DNA from 3 places in the Bradyrhizobium sp. 930_D9_N1_4 genome. Region 3 is predicted to be linked to each of the others. Evidence: predicted binding sites of a transcription regulator. Region 3 holds the regulator's gene; each other region holds the start of a gene.

Region 1 (7,046 bases), 4.7 Mb from region 3:
GATGAGGCAGGCCAACCGAAGCTTGTCTTAATTGACGGCGAAGGAATTGGTCATACCGCGAACGACGCTTCATCTGTGTCGACGCGCATCACGCAAAAATTCGAATCGGTGGATGTGATACTTCTTGTCGACAATGCGCAGCAGCCAATGCAGGCCGCCCCGTTGGCGTTGCTGCGTACCGTTGGTACCAGCGGATTTTCGCGAAAGCTGGCTGTTGCGTTCACTCACTTCGACCAGGTGAAGGGTGCGAATCTCTCTACTTTTGCTCAAAAGACGGATCACGTGACGGCATCGATCAAAAATGCCATCTCAAGTATTCGCGATAGCATTGGATCGGGGATAGCCGGCACGTTAGATCGACAGATTGAGAGGAATTCTGTGTTTCTTGGTGGATTAGATCGGCCGACTAATAAGATTCCAGCGGGCTTCATCAAGGAACTTTTGAAGCTTCTGAAAATCGTACAGGACGCGATCGCTCCATCGGCGGCCGTCACGGTTGCGCCGGTCTATCAGTTTAAGGGCCTTGAGATCGCAATGAGAGATGCGATTGATGCCTTCAGAAACCCTTGGCACGGGCGACTAGGCCTTGGTTATCACGACGGCGTCTCAAAGGAACATTGGACGCGCATTAAGGCGCTCAGTCGGCGGCTGGCAAATGGAGTGGATGAGTACAGTAATCTCCGTCCCGTAGCTGATCTCCTTGGCTGTCTGCAAGAAGAGGCTGCCAAATGGCTTGATCGACCGGCCGAATGGAGGGGAGTGCCAGCTAACGATGAAGAGCGGGAGGCTGCGCTCGATCCAATACGTCAGCTTGTATTTTCAAAGCTGCATGATCTTGTATCTACGAGGCTTCGTGACGATCAGTTGTCCAGATGGAGGGAAGCGTACCAATTCTCAGGGAAAGGCTCGGCGAGCCTTCGAGCCGATTTGATCAACGATATCCATCACGAAGCCGCTCCTCATATGAGTGCGGCGATGACGCAAGATGCGCGCGATTTCTTGGACAAGCTGTATGTGATACTTCAAGATGCAATTGCGGAATCCGGAGGTGAAATTAAGTCCCTTGCCGCATGATAGCACCTCGCCTCTTGATGGACGCTGCTGCCGAGGCCCATCGACGCAAGCAAGCGTAGCTTCGTACTTCCGGACGAAACTCAAAAACAAAAACCCCGGCATCGCTGCCGGGGTTTCGTAGTTGTAGAGCGAGATCCCGGATCTGCAGTGCACCGCTTCGCGCTGCACTGCGTCCGGGACGACTTCGTCGCCTTAGAAGTCCATGCCGCCCATGCCGCCGCCCGGGGGCATTGCGGGGCCGGCGCCGCCCTTCTTGGGCAGCTCGGCGACCATGGCTTCCGTGGTGATCAGCAGGGCCGCAACCGAGGCTGCGTTCTGGATCGCGGTACGGACCACCTTGGTCGGGTCGATGATGCCCTTCTTGACGAGGTCGCCGTATTCGCCGGTCTGGGAGTCGAAGCCGAACGCGTAGGTCTTGTTCTCCAGCACCTTGCCGACGATCACCGAGCCGTCTTCACCGGCGTTGATCGCGATCTGGCGAGCGGGAGCCGACAGCGCCTTGCGCACGATCTCGACGCCGGTCTTCTGGTCGTCGTTCTTGGTGCGCAGGCCCTTGAGCTGCTCGGAAGCACGGAGCAGGGCGACGCCGCCGCCCGGGACGATGCCTTCCTCGACAGCCGCGCGGGTCGCATGCATCGCGTCATCAACGCGATCCTTGCGCTCCTTCACCTCGACCTCGGTCGCGCCGCCGACGCGGATCACCGCGACGCCGCCAGCGAGCTTGGCAAGACGCTCCTGGAGCTTCTCACGGTCGTAGTCCGAGGTGGTTTCCTCGATCTGCGCCTTGATCTGGGCCACGCGCGCCTCGATGTCGGCCTTCTTGCCGGCGCCGTTGACGATCGTGGTGTTCTCCTTGTCGATCATCACCTTCTTGGCGCGACCGAGCATGTTGAGCGTGACGTTCTCGAGCTTGATGCCGAGATCTTCCGAGATCGCCTGGCCGCCGGTCAGGATCGCGATGTCCTGCAGCATGGCCTTGCGGCGATCGCCGAAGCCCGGAGCCTTGACGGCCGCAACCTTGAGGCCGCCACGGAGGCGGTTCACGACGAGCGTGGCAAGAGCCTCGCCTTCGACGTCCTCGGCGACGATCACCAGCGGCTTGCCGGTCTGCACCACGGCCTCGAGCAGCGGCAGCAGCTCGTTCAGCGAGGAGAGCTTCTTCTCGTTGATGAGGATGTAGGCGTCGTCCATCTCAACGCGCATCTTGTCGGCGTTGGTGACGAAGTAGGGCGAGATGTAGCCGCGGTCGAACTGCATGCCCTCGACGACGTCGAGCTCGGTCTCGAGCGACTTGGCTTCCTCGACGGTGATGACACCCTCGTTGCCGACCTTCTTCATGGCGTCGGAGAGGAACTTGCCGATTTCGACATCGCCGTTCGCCGAGATGGTGCCGACCTGGGCGATTTCCTCGTTCGAGGTGACCTTCTTGGAGTTCTTGACGAGGTCCGCAACGACGGCTTCGACCGCGAGGTCGATACCGCGCTTGAGGTCCATCGGGTTCATGCCGGCGGCAACCGACTTGGCGCCTTCACGCACGATCGCCTGGGCGAGCACGGTGGCGGTGGTGGTGCCGTCGCCGGCCGCGTCAGCGGACTTGGAAGCGACTTCGCGCACCATCTGCGCGCCCATGTTCTCGAACTTGTCCTCGAGCTCGATCTCCTTGGCGACGGTGACGCCGTCCTTGGTGATGCGGGGAGCGCCGAACGACTTGTCGAGCACGACGTTACGGCCCTTCGGACCGAGCGTGACCTTCACCGCGTTGGCGAGAATGTCGACGCCGCGCAGCATCTTGTCGCGCGCTTCAACCGAGAATTTGACTTCTTTGGCTGCCATGTGGATTTTTTCCTTAAGGTTTTGACGGGATGGAGAGAGGGGCTCTTAGGCCGCCTTCTTCTTGGAAGCGGGGACGTCGAGGACGCCCATGATGTCGCTTTCCTTCATGATCAGCAGATCGACGTTGTCGATCTTGACCTCGGTACCGGACCACTTGCCGAACAGCACGCGGTCGCCGACCTTCAGGTCGATCGGGATCAGCTTGCCGGCTTCGTCGCGGCCACCGGGGCCAACAGCGACGACTTCACCCTGCGAGGGCTTTTCCTTGGCAGAGTCGGGGATGATGATGCCGCCGGCGGTCTTCTCTTCTGCGTCGATACGCTTGACCACGACGCGGTCGTGAAGCGGACGGAATTTCATGCAGCTCTCCTAAGCAGTTGCTCAGATTGATGTTTTAAGGATGTTGGCAATCAGTGCCCGCGAGTGCCAATGCGGGTGAAGCTCAAATAGGACAGGAATTTTGCGGGGGCAAGGGCTTCTAGCAGAAAATTCGGCACTCTGAAGGCCAGGGTGCCAAATTCCTTTACCATCGTTAACCGGATGGCGGGGCCGTATTAGCACGGAGCGTGCTCTGCTGCTAACGCATTGAATTTCAACAGCTTGTTAAACTTTTGGGCTTGAGATGGATTGTCAGTTTGCGTCACATTTCTCTCATGTGAGCGCATCGTTTCCGGGTGGCTCTTCAAGCAGCGTACCGGCAAGCCACCCCTGAATATGCGCTCCTGCAAAGGAGGTTGGCATGGTCTCGCGGGTTGGGGTTGTTTCCGACGATTTCCGGAAACAGGTGTTGGGTTACGGGCTGACGACGGCGCAAATTCTCTACCGGATGCCGGATCATCGCTCGCTGCTTCAGACCTATGTCTGGCAGAACTACGATCTGTTCCCGAAATTTCCGGCGCTGACCGACTTCCTCGCGTTCTGGCAGGAGAGGCTCGACGGCCCGCTGTTCTCGGTGACCGTCGCGCACTCGAAGCTGATCAAGCCGGCCGAGCTCCGCGCCGTGGATGGCGTGTTCAGGCTGCATTGAGAGAGCACCGGTCTCGCAACGACCGCCGGTTTCGTAGGGTGGGCAAAGGTGCGCAAGCGCCGTGCCCACGATCTCTTTCCGATTGCACGCGGAAGGTGGGCACGCTTCGCTTTGCTCACCCTACGGCATCTCGTTTCTGTTAGCCTCTCGCCATAACAACAGGGGAGGCCGGTCCATGGCCAAGAAAACAAAATTGCGCAGCGCAGCCCAGACCGCGGTGAGGAAGCGAAGCAGCACCAAGTCCGCCGCGCGATCCTCCGCACGCAAGGCCGTGAAGGCGAAGCCGCGCACTGCGCCCGCCAAGACCGCTCCGAAAAAACCCTCACGTCCCAGGCAGCGCATCGCCATCAGCCATCACCGCGAGGAAGATTTCAAAGCCGACGGCCTGCGGACCTACGCAAAATACCGCGACCTCGGTATCGCCGCCGCCAGCCACGGCCTCGCGCAGGCGCACGTGATCCGGCTGCAAGGCCCCTGCGATCCGGCCGAGGTGTCGAAGCTGCACCTCCACCACGTCGACTTCCAGATGGTCTACGTGCTGAAGGGCTGGGTGAAGACCTACATGGAAGGAGAGGGCGAGACCTTGATGCAGGAAGGCAGCGCCTGGACCCAGCCGCCGAAGATCAAGCACATGATCCTCGACTATTCGGATGATGTGGAATTGCTGGAGGTGATCCTGCCGGCGGAGTTCAAGACGACGGAGTTGAAGGCCTAAGCTCTCTCCCCGTCATTGCGAGGAGCGAAGCGACGAAGCAATCCAGAAATGTTTCCGCGGACACAGTCTGGATTGATTCGCTTCGCTCGCAATGACGGTGGAGAGACTTACGACAACACCCCCACCACCGCCCCCATCAAACACGTCGTCAGCGTCCCCGACACGATCGACTTCAGCCCGAGTGCGTTGATCTCCTCGCGCCGCTCCGGCGCCATCACGCCGAGGCCGCCGATCATGATGCCGAGGCTGGCGAAATTGGCGAAGCCGCACATCGCGTAGAGCATGATCAGGCGCGAGCGCGGATCGAGCGCGTCGGGCGAAAGCTTCGAGAAGTCGACGTAGGCGATCAGCTCGTTGAGCACGGTCTTGGTGCCCATCAGGCTGCCGGCGGTGACGGCCTGGTCCCAGGGTAATCCCATCAGCCAGCACACCGGCGCCATCACGAGGCCGAGCAGGCGTTGCAGCGAGATCGCGGCGCCGCCGACATTCGGCAGCAGGCCGAGGACGGCGTTGACGAGATAGACCAGCGCCACCAGCACCAGCAGCATCGCAACGATGTTGATCAGCAGCTCGATCCCCGCGGTGGTGCCTTTCACGATCGCGTCCATCGTGCTGGCGACCTCCATCTCGGGGTCTTCCAGCGCGCCGCCGGTGCGCTTGTCCGATGGTTCAGGCACCATGATGAGGCTGACGAGGATCGCGGCCGGAGCGCCCATCACGGAGGCGATGACGAAATGTGCAGGCGCGTCCGGAATCAGCGGGTCGAGCAGCGTCGCATAGAGCACCAGCACGGTGCCGGCGATCCCGGCCATGCCGCCGGTCATCACCAGAAACAATTCGCTCCGCGTCATCTGTGCGAGGTAAGGCCGCACGAACAGTGGCGCCTCGACCATGCCGAGGAAGATGTTGGCGGCGGTCGACAGCCCGACCGCGCCGCCGACACCGAGCGTGCGCTCCAGCAGCCAGGCCATGCCGCGCACGACCGGCGGCAGCACGCGCCAATAGAACAGCAGCGTCGTCAGCACGCTCATCACCAGCACGATCGGCAGCGCCTGGAACGCCAAGATGAAGTCCGCGCCCGGCACTTTGACGTCGAAGGGCAGGGTGCCGCCGCCGATATAACCGAACACGAAAGAGGAGCCGGCGCGCGAGGCCGCCGAGATCGCGCCGACGGCATCGTTGATGGCCCCGAAGGCGCGCGCGACCACGGGTACTTTCAGCAGCACGAACGCGGTGACGAAGGTCGCGACGAGGCCGATCGCCGCCTGCCGCCACGAGACGGCGCGACGATTCTCCGCCAGCGCGAAAGCGATCGCCAGCAATGCGAAAACGCCGAGTGCCGATTGCAGCCGCAGCATGATGTCCCCAAACCCCCAATGATTATGGCCGCGCCTGCGCTGCAAACGCAATGCCGGAAGGCCACCAGGGCCGCCCGCTGTTGACAAGCCGGTCTGCGTCAGCCACGCGGAGCGCACGTCCACAGGAGCGACGGTCAGGGGTGACCCAACAGGCGATGCCAGAGCAGCCAATAGCCATAAATCCGCCGGTGACCGCCGGCGAGCTCCTCAGCCACCGCGCCTTCCTGCTCTTCGTGCTCTCGCGCAGCCTGTCACGCTTCTCCAGCCAGATTGCGGCGGTCGCGATCGGCTGGCAGATCTACGATCTCACCGGCTCGGCCTTCGACCTCGGCATGGTCGGCCTCGTGCAATTCCTGCCCACGGCGCTTCTGGTGTTCGTCGCGGGCCACGCCGCCGACCGTTTCGAGCGCAAGCGCGTGGTTCAGCTCTGCCAGCTCGTGGAAGCCGCGATCGCGCTTTATCTTGGCGTCCTCACCTATCTTGGCGCGGTCAGCGAAGTCCAGATCTTCATCGCGACCTTCGTGCTCGGCATTGCCGGTGCCTTCGAGAGCCCGACCACCGCGGCGCTGCTGCCGGCGATTGCGCCGCAGGGATCGCTCCAGCGCGCCACGGCGGTTGCGAGCGGTGCGGGGCAGGTCGCGACCATCGCCGGCCCCGCGCTCGGCGGCTTTGCCTATGCGATCGCGCCGCATCTCGCCTATGCCATGATGCTGCTGTTCTGGATTCTCGGGATGATCCTGACCGGCTTCCTCCGGCCGCGCCCGCAGGCGGTCGCCAAGGCAGGGACGGACGCGGACAACATCTTCGCCGGCGTCCGCTTCATCCGCAGCAATCCGGCGATCCTCGGCACCATCTCGCTCGATCTGTTCGCGGTGCTGTTCGGCGGCGTCACCGCGCTGTTGCCGATCTATGCCCGCGATATCCTCCAGACCGGTCCGGTGGGGCTCGGGATCTTGCGCGCCGCGCCCGCGGTCGGTGCGCTTCTGATGACGATGGTGCTGGCGCGTCACGCCATCTCCAGGCATGTCGGCCTGCGCAT
Region 2 (7,046 bases), 1.0 Mb from region 3:
AGGCATGCTCCGGAAAAGTGTGAAGCGGCTTTCCGAGCGGATCATGCCCAAACAACTAGAATCGGCGCCACCGTAGTGGGTTTTGGCCGGCGGTTGAATCGGAAAGCGGCGGGGCAGGGTCGGCAAAAAAGAAGGCCGCCCGGAGGCGGCCTTCGCAATGCTGTTATGGAAGGATGGGCTTAGAAGCCGCCCATGCCGCCGCCGGCCGGCATGCCGGGCGCTGCGTCTTTCTTCGGGGTCTCGGCGACCATCGCCTCGGTGGTGACCAGCAGGCCGGCCACGGACGAAGCGTCCTGGAGCGCGGTGCGGACCACCTTGGCGGGATCGATGATGCCCTTCTCGACCATGTCGACATAGTCCTCGTTCTGGGCGTCGAAGCCGAACGTCTCGGACTTGTTCTCCAGGATCTTGCCGACGACGATCGAGCCTTCCACGCCGGCATTCTCGGCGATCTGGCGGATCGGGGCTTCCAGCGCCTTCAGCACGATGTTGATGCCGGCCTGGACGTCGGCATTGGCGTTGGTGAGACGACCCACCGCCTTCTTGGCGCGGAGCAGCGCGACGCCGCCGCCGGGGACGATGCCTTCCTGCACCGCGGCACGGGTGGCGTTGAGCGCGTCCTCGACGCGGTCCTTCTTCTCCTTGACCTCGATCTCGGTGGCGCCACCGACGCGGATCACCGCGACGCCGCCCGCGAGCTTGGCGAGACGCTCCTGGAGCTTCTCACGGTCGTAGTCCGAGGTGGTTTCCTCGATCTGGGCCTTGATCTGGCCGACGCGGGACTCGATCTCCGGCTTCTTGCCGGCGCCCTTGACGATCGTGGTGTTCTCCTTGTCGATCACGACCTTACCAGCGCGACCGAGCATCTTCACCGTGACGTTCTCGAGCTTCATGCCGAGATCTTCGGAAATGAGCTGGCCGCCGGTGAGGATCGCGAGGTCCTCGAGCATGGCCTTGCGGCGATCGCCGAAGCCCGGCGCCTTGACGGCGGCGACCTTCAGGCCGCCACGCAGGCGGTTGACGACCAGGGTGGCCAGCGCCTCGCCCTCGACGTCCTCGGCGATGATGACGAGCGGCTTGCCCGACTGCACCACAGCTTCGAGCACCGGCAGCATGGCCTGGAGACCGGACAGCTTCTTCTCGTGCAGGAGGATGTAGGCGTCCTCGAGCTCCGCGGTCATCTTGTCGGGGTTGGTGACGAAGTAGGGCGACAGATAGCCGCGGTCGAACTTCATGCCCTCGACGATTTCGACCTCGGTCTCCATCGACTTGTTTTCCTCGACGGTGATGACGCCCTCGTTGCCGACCTTCTGCATCGCCTGGGCGATCATCTTGCCGATGGCGGCGTCGCCGTTGGACGAGATGGTGCCGACCTGGGCGACCTCGGAGGAGGCGGCGACCGGCTTGGCGCGCTTCTCGATGTCCTTGATCACCGCCGCAACCGCGATGTCGATGCCGCGCTTGAGGTCCATCGGGTTCATGCCGGCGGCAACGGCCTTGGCGCCTTCGCGCACGATGGCCTGGGCCAGCACGGTCGCGGTCGTGGTGCCGTCGCCGGCGAGGTCGTTGGTCTTGGAGGCGACCTCACGCAGCATCTGGGCGCCCATGTTCTCGAACTTGTCTTCGAGCTCGATCTCCTTGGCGACGGTGACGCCGTCCTTGGTGATGCGGGGGGCGCCGAAAGACTTTTCGATGAGGACGTTGCGGCCCTTCGGGCCGAGCGTCACCTTGACGGCGTTGGCGAGAATATCGACGCCGCGCAGCATGCGGTCACGCGCGTCTCCGGAAAACTTGACGTCTTTGGCAGCCATTTCAGCAATCCCTCGTGTTTCTTGATGTGTGTCGTGATGTGTCTTGCCGCTCGTTCGCCGCATCAGATCCGGAATCCGGAAAGATGGATGCCCGGATCGCGCGACCCGGGCATGACATTCAGCGGCCGTTCAGACGGATGGCCTTAGGCCATCACACCCATGATGTCCGACTCCTTCATGATCAGGAGGTCTTCGTTGTCGATCTTGACCTCGGTGCCCGACCACTTGCCGAACAGCACGACGTCGCCGACCTTGAGGTCGATCGGGATCAGCTTGCCGGCCTCGTCGCGGCCACCGGGGCCGACGGCAACGATTTCGCCCTGGGACGGCTTTTCCTTGGCGCTGTCCGGAATGATGATGCCGCCCTTGGTCTTTTCCTCGGCGTCGATACGTTTGACCACGACACGGTCATGCAGCGGACGAAATTTGGATTTAGCCATGACGTTTCCCTTTGGAGGCTCGCTTCGGATGGTGTGGAAGTGGGTGGGGCGGCGCTCCCGTCCGCGCTCTTGCCAAGGATTCTTGCCGAGAATTCTTGCCAAGGATCGGACGGCGCGCTTAGCAATCGGGCTTTCCGAGTGCTAATAGTGCGCCCGGAAATATGGCTTGGCCGCGATCCTGTCAAGCAAAGGTGGTTAAGCGATTGGTGAGGCGGATATAGGATGGTGGCATTGGAAACTCGTTCGGGGCCCCGACGTATACTAGGACGTCATTGCTCCGGCAGCGGTTTTGCGCTTGGCTGCGGGAGGGGTGCGGCCGTGGTTCGGTTCGGGGGAATGCCATGATCAGTTCAGCTCACACGCGCACGGTTGCCAATCTGGCGGCAGCCTCTTGCCTGGCGCTGCTGCTGGGCGCTTGCGGCGGCGGCTTCAGCCTGCCGTCCCTCACGTCGTCGTCACCGCCGCCCGAGGCGGAGCCCGGGACCGGTCCGGAAATGCCGGCGACCATCCGTGCCGACGAGATCGTCGGCCGCTGGGGTCTGGCCTCGTTCCAGAACCCGGCCGACCGCGCCCGCACCGAGGCCGCGGCGAGGGCTCAGTGCAAGAACCCCTACGTCATCACTGCCGGTTCCTCCGGCGGCGTGATCATGCATCTCGCCGATCAGGCGACGCCGCAGGAGCTGCGGCTGAAGGGCTCGCCCAGCGGCAAGAACTATATCGGGCCGGCCGGTCCCACCCCCGGCGACCAGGACCGCGAAATCGTCTCCTTCGACGGCCGCGTCCTGATCACCCGCTTCATCGACAAGGACGCCGCCACCCGCTACGGCAACATGGTCTACGTCCGCTGCGCGCCGAGGGCGTAATCCGGCTTCCGGCCTAACCCCTCGTCATTGCGAGCGAAGCGAAGCAATCCAGACTGTCTCCGCGGAGGCAACCTGGATTGCTTCGTCGCTTCGCTCCTCGCAATGACGAGAAAACAAAAAAACGCCGGCTTTCGCCGGCGTTTTGTTTTTCTCCAAGTCGCGTCCGATCAGTCGAACAGCGCGTCGATGTCGTCCTGCGAGGCATGGCCGACGTCGCCGGCGAGTTTCGGGCCGTTGAGGAGCTTGTCGTCCTCGCTGCGGTTGTCGACCTGCGGCTGGACGTGGGACTTGATCGCGTCGACGCCGCCCCAGATCTCCATCATCGCATTGATGTGCTGCTCGATGAACTTCATCGTGGTCATGACCTTGCTGATGCGCTGGCCGGTCAGGTCCTGGAAGTTGCAGGCTTCGAAGATCGAGATGACGCGTTCCTGGATGTCGTCGGCGAGCCGCTTCTGCTGGTCGGCCGATTGCACCTTGGACATCGCGCTGGCCGCCTGGTCGATCGATTCGGCGGCTTCGAGGATCTGCTGGGTCGCCTGCTCGGTGCCGCCGACGACCGCGCCGAGCTCGCCATTGACCTTGGCCATCTCCGCGCCATCAAAGCTCTTGCCGTGCAGCGTCGCGATTTCGCGCTTGGTGCGGTCGATGGCGTCGTGGATCAGATCGAGCTCGATCTTCAGCTTCTCGCACTGCTCGATCTGCGCCCGGTAGGTCTCGAGCATCGTACGAGCTTCGGAGAGCTCGTGGGCCGTGGAGGCGTCGATCGCCGCCATCGCTGCGCTGCCGGACAGGGGCGCAGGTATACCGCCCTTCGCCATCTGGGCGCGGATCGCACGCAGCTCGGCCATGATTTCGCTATGCATGGGCGCAGCCTCCTCAATCATTTCGGGGCTAGGCATCTCGCCGACAATAGCCTCTTCGACACGAAAACGTTTGCGGTGAATAGCCATCAGAAACTCCCCCCACCTCACTCACGCGTCTTTTTAGGCAGAAGCGATTTAACACGAAGTTCACAGCAGGAACTGTTGTGCGGTAGCGCGCGACGGCGTGAAAAGAAGCGATTAACCATGGGTGCGCAGCGTTCATCGAAAATAAACGCTGATCGCCAAATTGCCCCCTCGCTCGCGACGTGGTGAATCCAAACGCCGCTTCCGTTTACCAAACAAAACGGCTTTTGCTCTTTATTGACCACGTCGCGGACGCCGATCAGTCATCGGCTCTGCATGACGCATGTGATCTAGACGAAACAGTACAGAGTACGTCGATGTTCAAGAAAATGTCTGTCGCGCTGCTCGGCAGCGCTTGCACCTTCATTGTCGGCGCGAACAACGCCAGCGCCTTCGACAATAGTGTGCCGAACGATCCGCCTGCGGTGCTCTACCAGCCGCAGGTGCCGCCGGCGCCGATCCGCGTCGCCTCCAATGCGCAGATGGGCGGCGGCTTCATCGAGTTTCTGTTCGGCGACGGCCCCGGTCGCGGTCCGGCCTACGCGCCGCAGCAGCCGGTCTATCAGCAGCAGCCGGGCTATTACGATCCGCGCCGCCTGCCGCCGATGGGCGAGCCGCAAATGCAGGGCGGATACCAGCAAGGCGCGGTTCAGCAGGAGCCGGTCGACCCGCGGCAGCGCCAGTTCGATCCGAGATTCGAGAAACAATCTGTTGACTATGGCGGCAAGGAAAGTGCCGGCACCATCGTGGTCGATACGCCGAACAAGTTTCTCTATCTCGTCGAGGGCAACGGCCGCGCGATGCGTTACGGCATCGGTGTCGGCCGTCCCGGCTTCACCTGGTCCGGTGTGAAGTCGATCACGGCCAAGCGCGAATGGCCCGACTGGACGCCGCCGGCGGAGATGATCGCGCGCCGCCCCGATCTGCCCAGGCACATGGAGGGCGGCCCGGAAAACCCGCTCGGCGCGCGCGCGATGTATCTCGGCTCGACGCTCTACCGCATCCACGGCTCCAACGAGCCATGGACCATCGGCACCAACGTGTCCTCCGGCTGCATCCGCATGCGTAACGAGGACGTCATCGACCTCTATGGCCGCGTCAATGTCGGCACCAGGGTCGTGGTGATGTGATCCGCCGTATCCCCTCTCTCTCCCAAGGGAGAGGGGAAATACCGTGCCGGACCGAATTGAAACCGAGTGTTGCCCGCGCGCTATGGACGCGATTCCGGGCGGCTGCCATAAGCCCGTCCAGCATGGTCACCCGCGAAGCAGTTTGCGGAACCATCGAGTTGCTAACCAATTATGAACCTGTCGCTGTCTATTTGAAACGAATTGGGCAGAGTACAGGGGAACGAGGACCATGGCAGACCGCGGCGCACTCAAGCTGGTCGGATTTATCTTTGCTACCGCGACGCTGGCCGTGATGCTGGTCGCCGGCATGGTGGTGAAGGGCTACGCCGACGGCGCCTACACCCTGGAAGCCTCAGCGGTCGACGCGAGCCGTTAACGGCTCGTTAACTTCGCGGGGCCGCAACGCGGCGCAGGTCTTCAGCGGTCCAGGTTTTCAGCGGTCTTTGCCTTCAGCGGCTATAGACGAACGCCAGCACCGCGATCGCAACCGCCAGCAACCCCACAAAACGCAGCATGATCGTGCCGAACTGGTTCGGCGCAGGCCGTAGCGGTATCGGGTCCGTGTTATCGGGCCGAATGCTTTCCATCTGAAATGTCCCCAGGCCCGGCCTTAGGCGGCCCGAGCGCTTGGCATTGGTCGCCGGGACGGGGTTGTGGGTTCAAAAGTGAACCGTGCTGGCAGCGTTGGCGGTGTGAACGCATATCCACTGCCACAATCTTTCGCAGCCACACCCTCCGCTGTCATGCCCCGGCTTGACCGGGGCATCCAGTACGCCGAGGCGTCTCGGTTCTAGCTTTGATGTCTCGGAATACTGGATCGCCCGATCAAGTCGGGCGATGACACCTGTTGTGGGGGCACGTGCGCACCAACTCCCCCGCGAATCAAAACCGCCGCGCTCCTTTCGGAACGCGGCGGGCGGTGATGCTTGGCGTCAGTGATCAGCTGTTGCGCAAACCGTCGGCGGCGCGCTTCCACTGTGAGACGTTGTCGGCGATCATGCGGGTCGACTTCATCGCGGCCTGGCTGAGCTGGGCGTAGCCGGAGATCTCGCGCTGGACGCGCTGGCCTTCGGCATGGAGCAGGTCGCGCAGGCTTTCGAGTTCCGAGATCAGGTTCTCGATCTCGGCGAGCGAGGTGCCGGCGACGCGCTGGATCAGCGAGTTGACGTTGGTGACCGTGGCTTCCGCGCTTGGGTCGAGCGGCGGCGCGTCGGTGGTGGTCGCGGCCGGCCGGCGCAGATAGGCGATGTCGTTGCGGACGAAGTCACGGATGCCGGCTTCGACTTCCGTCACGGCGGCGAGGTTGGTGTCGACCGTTTCGGTCTCGGTGGTCTCGGTCTTTTCCGGACGCATGGCGTTCATCGTTATTCCCCTGTTCGCGTTGAGCGCTGCGCGAGTGTCCCTCGCACGACGACGTCAGTGATCCGACTAGGGCGCCGGATTTTGACCGCAACTGGGCAGAGCTGCGGCAAGGGCGGACCAATTGGGGGCTTTGCAGTGGCGTATGGTTAGGGAAGTCTAAACACTGCTATGGCGCGGCGTGATCGGTGCTGGACTCCCTCGCCCCGCTTGCGGGGAGAGGGTGGGGTGAGGGGGAGTCTCCGCGAAGACGGAGTGAGTTGGACTCGCGGAGACTCCCCCTCACCCGACGCGCTTCGCGCGTCGACCTCTCCTCGCAAGCGGGGCGAGGTAGGAACGCTCACCAGCTCTTCTTGAAACCCGCGCTGAGGCTCTTGTTGATCGCGCCTTGCGAGGTCTCGCCGACCGAGCCGGACACGGTGACGTTGTCGAACAGCTTCTGCTCGGCGCCGAACTTGCGCAGCCATTTGTCGTCGGTGGTCGACAGCGACTG
Region 3 (7,046 bases):
GGCGACGCACGAATTCGTGGTGCCGAGGTCGATCCCAATGACCTTTCCCATGGTCCTGATATCCTTGTTTTTGCGGCAGGCTGGTTGGGCCCAAGAGGCACCCGGTCCAGACCCCCTAAGATCAAACATCCGCGATATTGCGATGATTGAGCCTCATATAGGAGGGGGGGTGGGGCCCGCAAGGACCGAGCGCAAGCTTCAGCCGTGAAAACATTGGGTTTTGGAAGATCATATCCGGGCTCAACCGCCCTTGCGGGTGATGAATTATTAACAGGTTCAGGCATCAGCCGGCCCCCGCCACCGTGATGGGCCCTGCCCTGTTACCGGCGGGCCAAACCCGCTAAAAGGCGGCGGCCGCAGAGCGCCATCGAGGCTGCTCCGCGCGACAAAGCGGCCCAATGGCCGACCATCGAACGGCCTCAATGTGAACCAATCAGAGTGCCCATGAAGCTGATCCGCCCCCTCGCCGCGCTCACTCTCCTCGCCGCAACAGTGTTTCCGGCCTTTGCTGCCGACGCCGTTTTCCCGCCTGGCCTGCGCCTCGGCATGGTGCCGCTGGTCGGCCTCAACACGGCAAAGACTTTTCCGGGCTTCGAGAGCGAGGACGGCAACGTCAAGGTGCTGATCACCGAGCTGCCGCCGGCAGCCTATGGCGAGGTCGTGAGCGCCTTCAACGCCAATCCCGCGGGCACCCCCGGCGTCAAGCAGGACAAGATCGAGACCCCCGCGGGTCTTGCCTATTTCACCACCGAAAGCGGCAAAGCCGGCGAGACCCCGGTGAAGCGCTATTCGATGATCGTGCCGGGCGCCGGCTTCTCCGGCTATGTCGCGGTCCAGGTCCCGGAGAACGCAGCCAAGATCTACACCGACGAGGCAGTGCGGCAGATGTTTGCGAGCACCATGACCCGCAAGCAGGTCTCGGCCGAAGAGCAGGTCGCGCTGATGCCGTTCAAGATCACCGACCTCGCCGAGTTCAAGGACATCCGCACGCTGGCGCCGGGCTCCAGCATCATCCTGGCCGACGGCAACGAGAGCACCGGCTATGAATCGAAGCCGTTCATGATCCTCGGCCTGATCGGCGCCACGCCGCAGCAAGCCGACGATCGCGCCCGCTTCGCCCAGGAGGCCGCCCTCCAGATCCCCGGCGTGCGCGAATCCCGCGTCACCATGTCGGAGCCGATCCGCATCAACGGCCAGCAGGGTTTTGAGACCCGGATCGACGGCGTCAGCGGCAAGGACAAGACCCCTGTCACCGTGGTGCAGTGGATCCGCTTCTCGACCGGCGGCGCCTCGCTGCGCATTATCGCCAGCGCCCCGCGCGACCAGTGGCTCGCCGCCTTCACCCGCTTCCGCGCCGTGCGCGACGGGATTCAGCCGAAGGGCTGAGCCAAGGTGCCCCAACACACCCGGTGTCATCCCCGCGAAAGCGGGGATCCATACCGCGTGATCTCGCGATTGGGGTTGGTCGCAATACCAAACTCTGAGTCATCGCCAAACATCTCCCTGGGGGTATGGGTCCCGGATCTGCGCTTCGCTTGTCCGGGACGACAGTGATGTTGGGGTTGGCAAGCCCAAGCGCTCACCAGAACCGGCTGCATTTTCGGGCTTCTGTTCGTATACGAACGGAACTAGGCTTCCCTCCGTTGGATCATCCTGGAGGGAGGCGAACGATGCTTGATCGACGACAAATCCTCGCGGCGCTTGGGACAAGCGCTCTCGTAGCTCTTGCTCCATCCGCACTCTTCGCAGCCGCACCGATCAAGCCGGACGATACATCCGCGCTGCTGGTGATCGACGTGCAGAACTGCTTCCTGCCGGGCGGCAGCCTTGCGGTGAAGGAAGGCGAGCAGGTCGTGCCCGTCATCAACAAGATCTCGAAGGCGTTTGCGAACGTGGTGATGACGCAGGACTGGCACACGGCCGGCCACGTCTCGTTTGCGTCGACCCATTCCGGCAAGAAGCCGTTCGAGACCGTCGATCTCGCTTACGGCAAGCAGGTGCTGTGGCCCGACCATTGCGTGCAGGGCACCGATGGCGCCGCGCTGTCGAAGGACCTCGCGATCCCGCATGCCGAGCTCATCATCCGCAAGGGCTTTCACAAGGACGTCGACAGCTACTCGGCCTTCCTCGAAGCCGACGGCAAGACGTCGACGGGCCTCGCCGGTTACCTGAAGGGCCGCAAGATCAAGCGCGTCTTCGTCGTGGGATTGGCGACCGATTTCTGCGTCGCCTGGACCGCGCTCGACGCGCGCAAGGCGGGCTTTGAAGTCTATGTCGTGGAGGACGCCTGCCGCGGCATCGACACGCAGGGCTCGCTGGCCAAGGCCTGGGCCGATATGGCCAAGGCCGGCGTGAAGCGGATTCAGTCTGCGGATATCGCGGTGAGCGCGTAAGCGACGCGAAAAGCTACCAAACCCTCATCCTGAGGAGCGCGCGTCTTCGCGCGCGTCTCGAAGGATGGAGGCCCCGCTGCTACAGTTCGGCCTGCATGGTTCGAGACGGCGCTTTGCGCCTCCTCACCATGAGGCGTGAGAGCTCAATTCAACTCGTTGCTGTTGGCGGCTGCCGCCGCCTTGGCGCCGCCCTTGGCGACACCGACCAGGGCCGGGCGCAGCACGCGCTCGCCGATGGTGTAACCGGCCTGCATGACCTGCACGACGGTGCCGGCGGGCACCGACGCATCGGGCACCTCGTACATCGCCTGATGGAAGTTCGGATCGAACTTCTGGCCCTGCGGATCGAGCTTCTTCACGCCGTGCTTTTCCAGCGCGCTGAGCAGCGAACGCTCGGTGAGCTCGACGCCCTCGATCAGCGAGGTCAGACCGGAATCGGCCGCGGCACGCGCCTCGGCCGGAACGGCATCGAGCGCGCGCTGCAGATTGTCGGCGATGTCGAGCACGTCGCGGGCAAAGCCGGTGACGCCGTAGAGCTTGGAGTCGGCGACTTCCTTGGCGGTGCGCTTGCGAAGGTTCTCCATCTCGGCCAGCGTCCGCAGCGTACGGTCGCGCGCCTCGGCGACTTCCTTCTGCAACAGCTCGACCGAGCCCGGCTCGGGATCGTCGGGCATGATGTAGGGCTTTGACACCACGGGCTCGCCGGTCGGCGGGGACGTGTCTTCGGGCTGCCGGTCTCGATCGGTCATCGACTCTCTTCTCGAACTCGTCTGGTCTTAAGGTGATCTGGGATTGTTGGCCCGGATATCGTGCCTAAACGTCCGAAAATCAAGCGCCCGTGATCGACGGAAACGCCGGTCAGCCCCCCAGAAGGCGGCTGACGATGCGCGCGGCGTAGTCCACGGTCGGGATCACGCGGGCATAATTCAGCCGCGTCGGCCCGATCACGCCCAAAACGCCGACGATATGGCCGGCGGCATCCCGATACGGCGAGATGATCGTGGAGGAGCCGGACAAGGAGAACAGTTTGTTCTCGCTGCCGATGAAGATACGCACGCCTTCCGCGGTTTCGGCCCGGCCGAGCAAATCGACCACGCCGCGCTTGGTTTCGAGATCGTCGAACAACAGGCGAACACGCTCCAGGTCCTCCAATGCGTGCAAATCCTCCAGCAGATTGGCGTGGCCGCGCACGATCAGTTGACGATTTTCGTTTTCGCCGCCGGACCAGCTGGCAATGCCGGCTGCGATCACCTTCTGGGTCAGCTGGTCGAGCTCGGCCCGCGCCTCGCCCAGTGCCGTTTCAAGCTCGAGCCGGGCCTCGGCCAGCGTTCGGCCGCGAATCCGCGCATTGAGGAAGTTGCCGGCCTCGGTGATCGCGGAGGAGGGAACTCCGGGTGGCAGCGTCAGCACGCGGTTTTCGACCTGGCCATCCTCACCGACCAGGATCACCAGCGCCTTTTCGGGTTCCAGCCGGACGAATTCGATATGTTTCAGCCGTGAGTTGGATTTTGGCGTCAGCACCACGGCGGCGGCGCGGGTAAGGCCGGACAGCCGCGTCAGCGCTTCGGACAGCGCCGCCTCGACCGATTGCGCGTGGCCCACCGACGTCAACTGGCTCTGGATCGACTGCCGCTCGGCCTCGTTGAGGTCGCCGACCTGCATCAGGGCATCCACGAAGAACCGCAGGCCGAGTTCCGTCGGCAGACGACCCGCGGAGGTGTGCGGGGCGTAGATCAGGCCGAGCTGTTCCAGATCGGCCATGACGTTGCGGACCGAGGCTGGCGACAGCGGCATCGCGATCAGGCGCGAGATATTGCGCGAGCCCACCGGCTCGCCGGTCGCGAGATAGCTTTCGACAATTTGACGAAAGATGTCACGGGAACGCTCGTTGAGCTGAGCGAGGCCTGCGCGCGGCGCGATCAGATGGATCGGATCGTGATGGGCCACAGACGGTAACTCCTCTCAGACGCTCATAATTTGTCTATCCCGGAGGGTTCTGACAAGCGTGGCGTTTGCGGGGTGGAAAACCGCGGGTGAAAAAGCCTTGTTCTCCCCACTCACCCCCCCTACAAGCACCGCGAACAGCCCTTTTCCGAGAGTTTTGGAGGATTTCCCATGCGGCCAAGCCGCCGTGCGCCCGACGAATTGCGCCCCGTGACGCTCGAGCGTGGCGTGGTCAAATATGCGGAAGGCTCCTGCCTCGTGAAATTCGGCGACACCCATGTGCTGGTCACCGCCACGCTGGAAGAACGCCTGCCGCCGTGGCTCAAGGGCCAGGGTCGCGGCTGGGTCACTGCCGAATACGGCATGCTGCCGCGCGCGACCTCGGAACGGACCCGCCGCGAGGCCTCCGCCGGCAAGCAAAGCGGCCGCACCGTCGAGATCCAGCGCCTGATCGGCCGCTCGCTTCGCACCATCGTCAATCTCGAAGCGCTCGGTGAGCGCCAGATCACGGTCGATTGCGACGTGCTTCAGGCCGATGGCGGCACGCGCACGGCGTCGATCACCGGCGCCTGGGTCGCGCTCGCCGACTGCCTCAACTGGATGAAGGCGCGCAACATGGTCAAGGCCAATGTGATGCGCGACAACGTCGCCGCGATTTCCTGCGGCATCTACAACGGCACGCCGGTGCTCGATCTCGACTATGCCGAGGATTCGGAAGCCCAGACCGACGCCAATTTCGTCATGACGGGCGATGGCCGCATCATCGAGGTGCAGGGCACCGCGGAACGCGAGCCGTTCACGCAGGACGAGCTGCTGGCGCTGATGGCGCTGGCCCAGAAGGGCATCGCGCGTCTGGTAGACTTGCAGAAACTGGCCGTCGCGTAGTCAATAGGCCCATGCACCGCCGAATCACCGGAAAGCTCGTCATCGCGACCCATAATCCCGGCAAGCTCGCCGAGATGAAGGAACTGCTCGCGCCTTACGGCATCGAGGCGGTGTCGGCCGGTGAGCTCGGCCTGCCCGAGCCCGACGAGACCGGCAACGATTTCCGCAGCAACGCCGCGATCAAGGCGATCGCGGCGGCGCAGGCAACGAAGCTTCCCGCTTTCGCCGACGATTCCGGCATCGTGGTCGACGCACTCGACGGCGCACCCGGCATCTACAGCGCACGCTGGGCGGGACCGTCCAAAGATTTTGCCGCGGCGATGGCGCAGATCGAGCGCCTGTTGCAGGAGCGCGGCGCCAAGACGCCGGACAAGCGCAAGGCGCATTTCGTGTCCGCGCTCTGCGTCGCCTGGCCCGACGATCATCTCGAAGAGGTCGAGGCGCGCGTCGATGGCACATTGGTTTGGCCGCCGCGCGGCACGGCCGGCTTCGGCTACGATCCGATGTTTTTGCCCGACGGCCACAACCGCACCTTCGGCGAGATGACCAGCATCGAGAAGCACGGCCTGCCGCCGCTCGGCCTCGGCCTGTCGCACCGCGCCCGCGCCTTCGTGAAACTGGCGGAGATCTGCCTTGAGCCGCGATAGAGCGTTTTCGAGCGAAGTGGGTACCGGTTCGCGCCAGGAAAACGCGTCAAAACAAGAATCCGAAGCGTTCGGCGTTTACGTGCACTGGCCGTTCTGCCTGTCGAAGTGCCCGTATTGCGACTTCAACAGCCATGTCCGCCACGCCGCAATCGACGAGGCGCGATTTGCCTCGGCCTTCGCGCGCGAGATCGAAACCACCGCGCAGCGCTCGCCCGGCCGCAAAGTCACCTCTATCTTCCTCGGTGGCGGCACGCCGTCGCTGATGCAGCCCGCAACCGTCGGCGCGGTGCTCGATGCGATCGGCAAGCATTGGACGGTCGCGGGCGATGTCGAAGTCACGCTCGAAGCAAATCCGACCAGCGTCGAAGCCACGCGCTTTGCCGGCTATCGCTCAGCCGGCGTCAATCGTGTGTCGCTCGGCGTGCAGGCACTCGACGATGCCTCGCTGAAGGCGCTCGGCCGCATGCACAGCGCGCGCGAAGCCCTCGACGCGGTCGCCATCGCGCGCCGCTCGTTCGACCGCTATTCGTTCGACCTGATCTATGCTCGCCCCGACCAGACGCCGGCGATGTGGGCCGATGAACTCAAGCTCGCGATCGACGAAGCCGCCGAGCATCTGTCGCTCTATCAATTGACGATCGAGGAAGGCACGCCGTTCTTCGGCCTGCACCAGGCCGGCAAATTGAAGACCCCGGACGAGGCGATGTCGCGCGCGCTCTACGACGTCACGCAGGAAACCTGCGACAAGCTCGGCCTGCCCGCTTACGAAATTTCCAATCACGCGCGACGCGGCGCCGAGTGCCGGCACAATCTGGTCTATTGGCGCGGCGAGGAATATGCCGGCATCGGCCCCGGCGCCCATGGCCGCCTCGATATCGACGGCGTGCGCCATGCCACCGCCACCGAGAAGCGTCCCGAAGCCTGGCTGATGCGGGTCGAGACCAACGGCCACGGCAACGTCACCGACGATCTCCTCAACAGCGAAGAACGCGCCGACGAGTTTTTGCTGATGGGGCTGCGCTTGGCAGAGGGCATCGATCCCGAGCGCTACAGAGCGCTCTCCGGCCGCTCGCTCGATCCCAAGCGCATCACGCTGCTGCGTGAGGAAGGCGCGATCACGGTGGATTCGACGGGCCGCCTGCGCGTGACCAGCAGCGGATTCCCGGTGCTCGATGCG

Evidence for each region. Region 3 encodes HrcA, which represses chaperone genes, less so after heat shock. Its sites were predicted from a motif close to GTTAGCACTCNCNNNNNGNGAGTGCTAAC; they were not measured.
Region 1: AB7532_RS23215 (co-chaperone GroES) is a predicted target of HrcA. The motif match lies at 3,310-3,338, and genes of this name have one in related genera.
Region 2: AB7532_RS05555 (co-chaperone GroES) is a predicted target of HrcA. The motif match lies at 2,369-2,397, and genes of this name have one in related genera.

Annotation. Positions count from the first base shown of each region.
Region 1 covers NZ_CP197236.1:4,869,628-4,876,673, reverse strand. Annotated here, with positions in the region: gene AB7532_RS23225 (hypothetical protein) at 1-1,074, shown strand, start outside; gene groL (chaperonin GroEL) at 1,267-2,907, opposite strand; gene AB7532_RS23215 (co-chaperone GroES) at 2,953-3,267, opposite strand; gene AB7532_RS23210 (usg protein) at 3,647-3,934, shown strand; gene AB7532_RS23205 (cupin domain-containing protein) at 4,110-4,649, shown strand; gene AB7532_RS23200 (NupC/NupG family nucleoside CNT transporter) at 4,757-6,007, opposite strand; gene AB7532_RS23195 (MFS transporter) at 6,163-7,046, shown strand, end outside.
Region 2 covers NZ_CP197236.1:1,198,608-1,205,653, forward strand. Annotated here, with positions in the region: gene groL (chaperonin GroEL) at 180-1,811, opposite strand; gene AB7532_RS05555 (co-chaperone GroES) at 1,955-2,251, opposite strand; gene AB7532_RS05560 (hypothetical protein) at 2,593-3,114, shown strand; gene AB7532_RS05565 (protein phosphatase CheZ) at 3,282-4,067, opposite strand; gene AB7532_RS05570 (L,D-transpeptidase) at 4,382-5,194, shown strand; gene AB7532_RS05575 (hypothetical protein) at 5,424-5,570, shown strand; gene AB7532_RS05580 (hypothetical protein) at 5,644-5,781, opposite strand; gene AB7532_RS05585 (hypothetical protein) at 6,134-6,556, opposite strand; gene AB7532_RS05590 (hypothetical protein) at 6,894-7,046, opposite strand, start outside.
Region 3 covers NZ_CP197236.1:176,134-183,179, forward strand. Annotated here, with positions in the region: gene dnaK (molecular chaperone DnaK) at 1-51, opposite strand, end outside; gene AB7532_RS00815 (hypothetical protein) at 445-1,386, shown strand; gene pncA (bifunctional nicotinamidase/pyrazinamidase) at 1,671-2,393, shown strand; gene grpE (nucleotide exchange factor GrpE) at 2,537-3,142, opposite strand; gene hrcA (heat-inducible transcriptional repressor HrcA) at 3,252-4,340, opposite strand; gene rph (ribonuclease PH) at 4,509-5,222, shown strand; gene rdgB (RdgB/HAM1 family non-canonical purine NTP pyrophosphatase) at 5,234-5,869, shown strand; gene hemW (radical SAM family heme chaperone HemW) at 5,886-7,046, shown strand, end outside.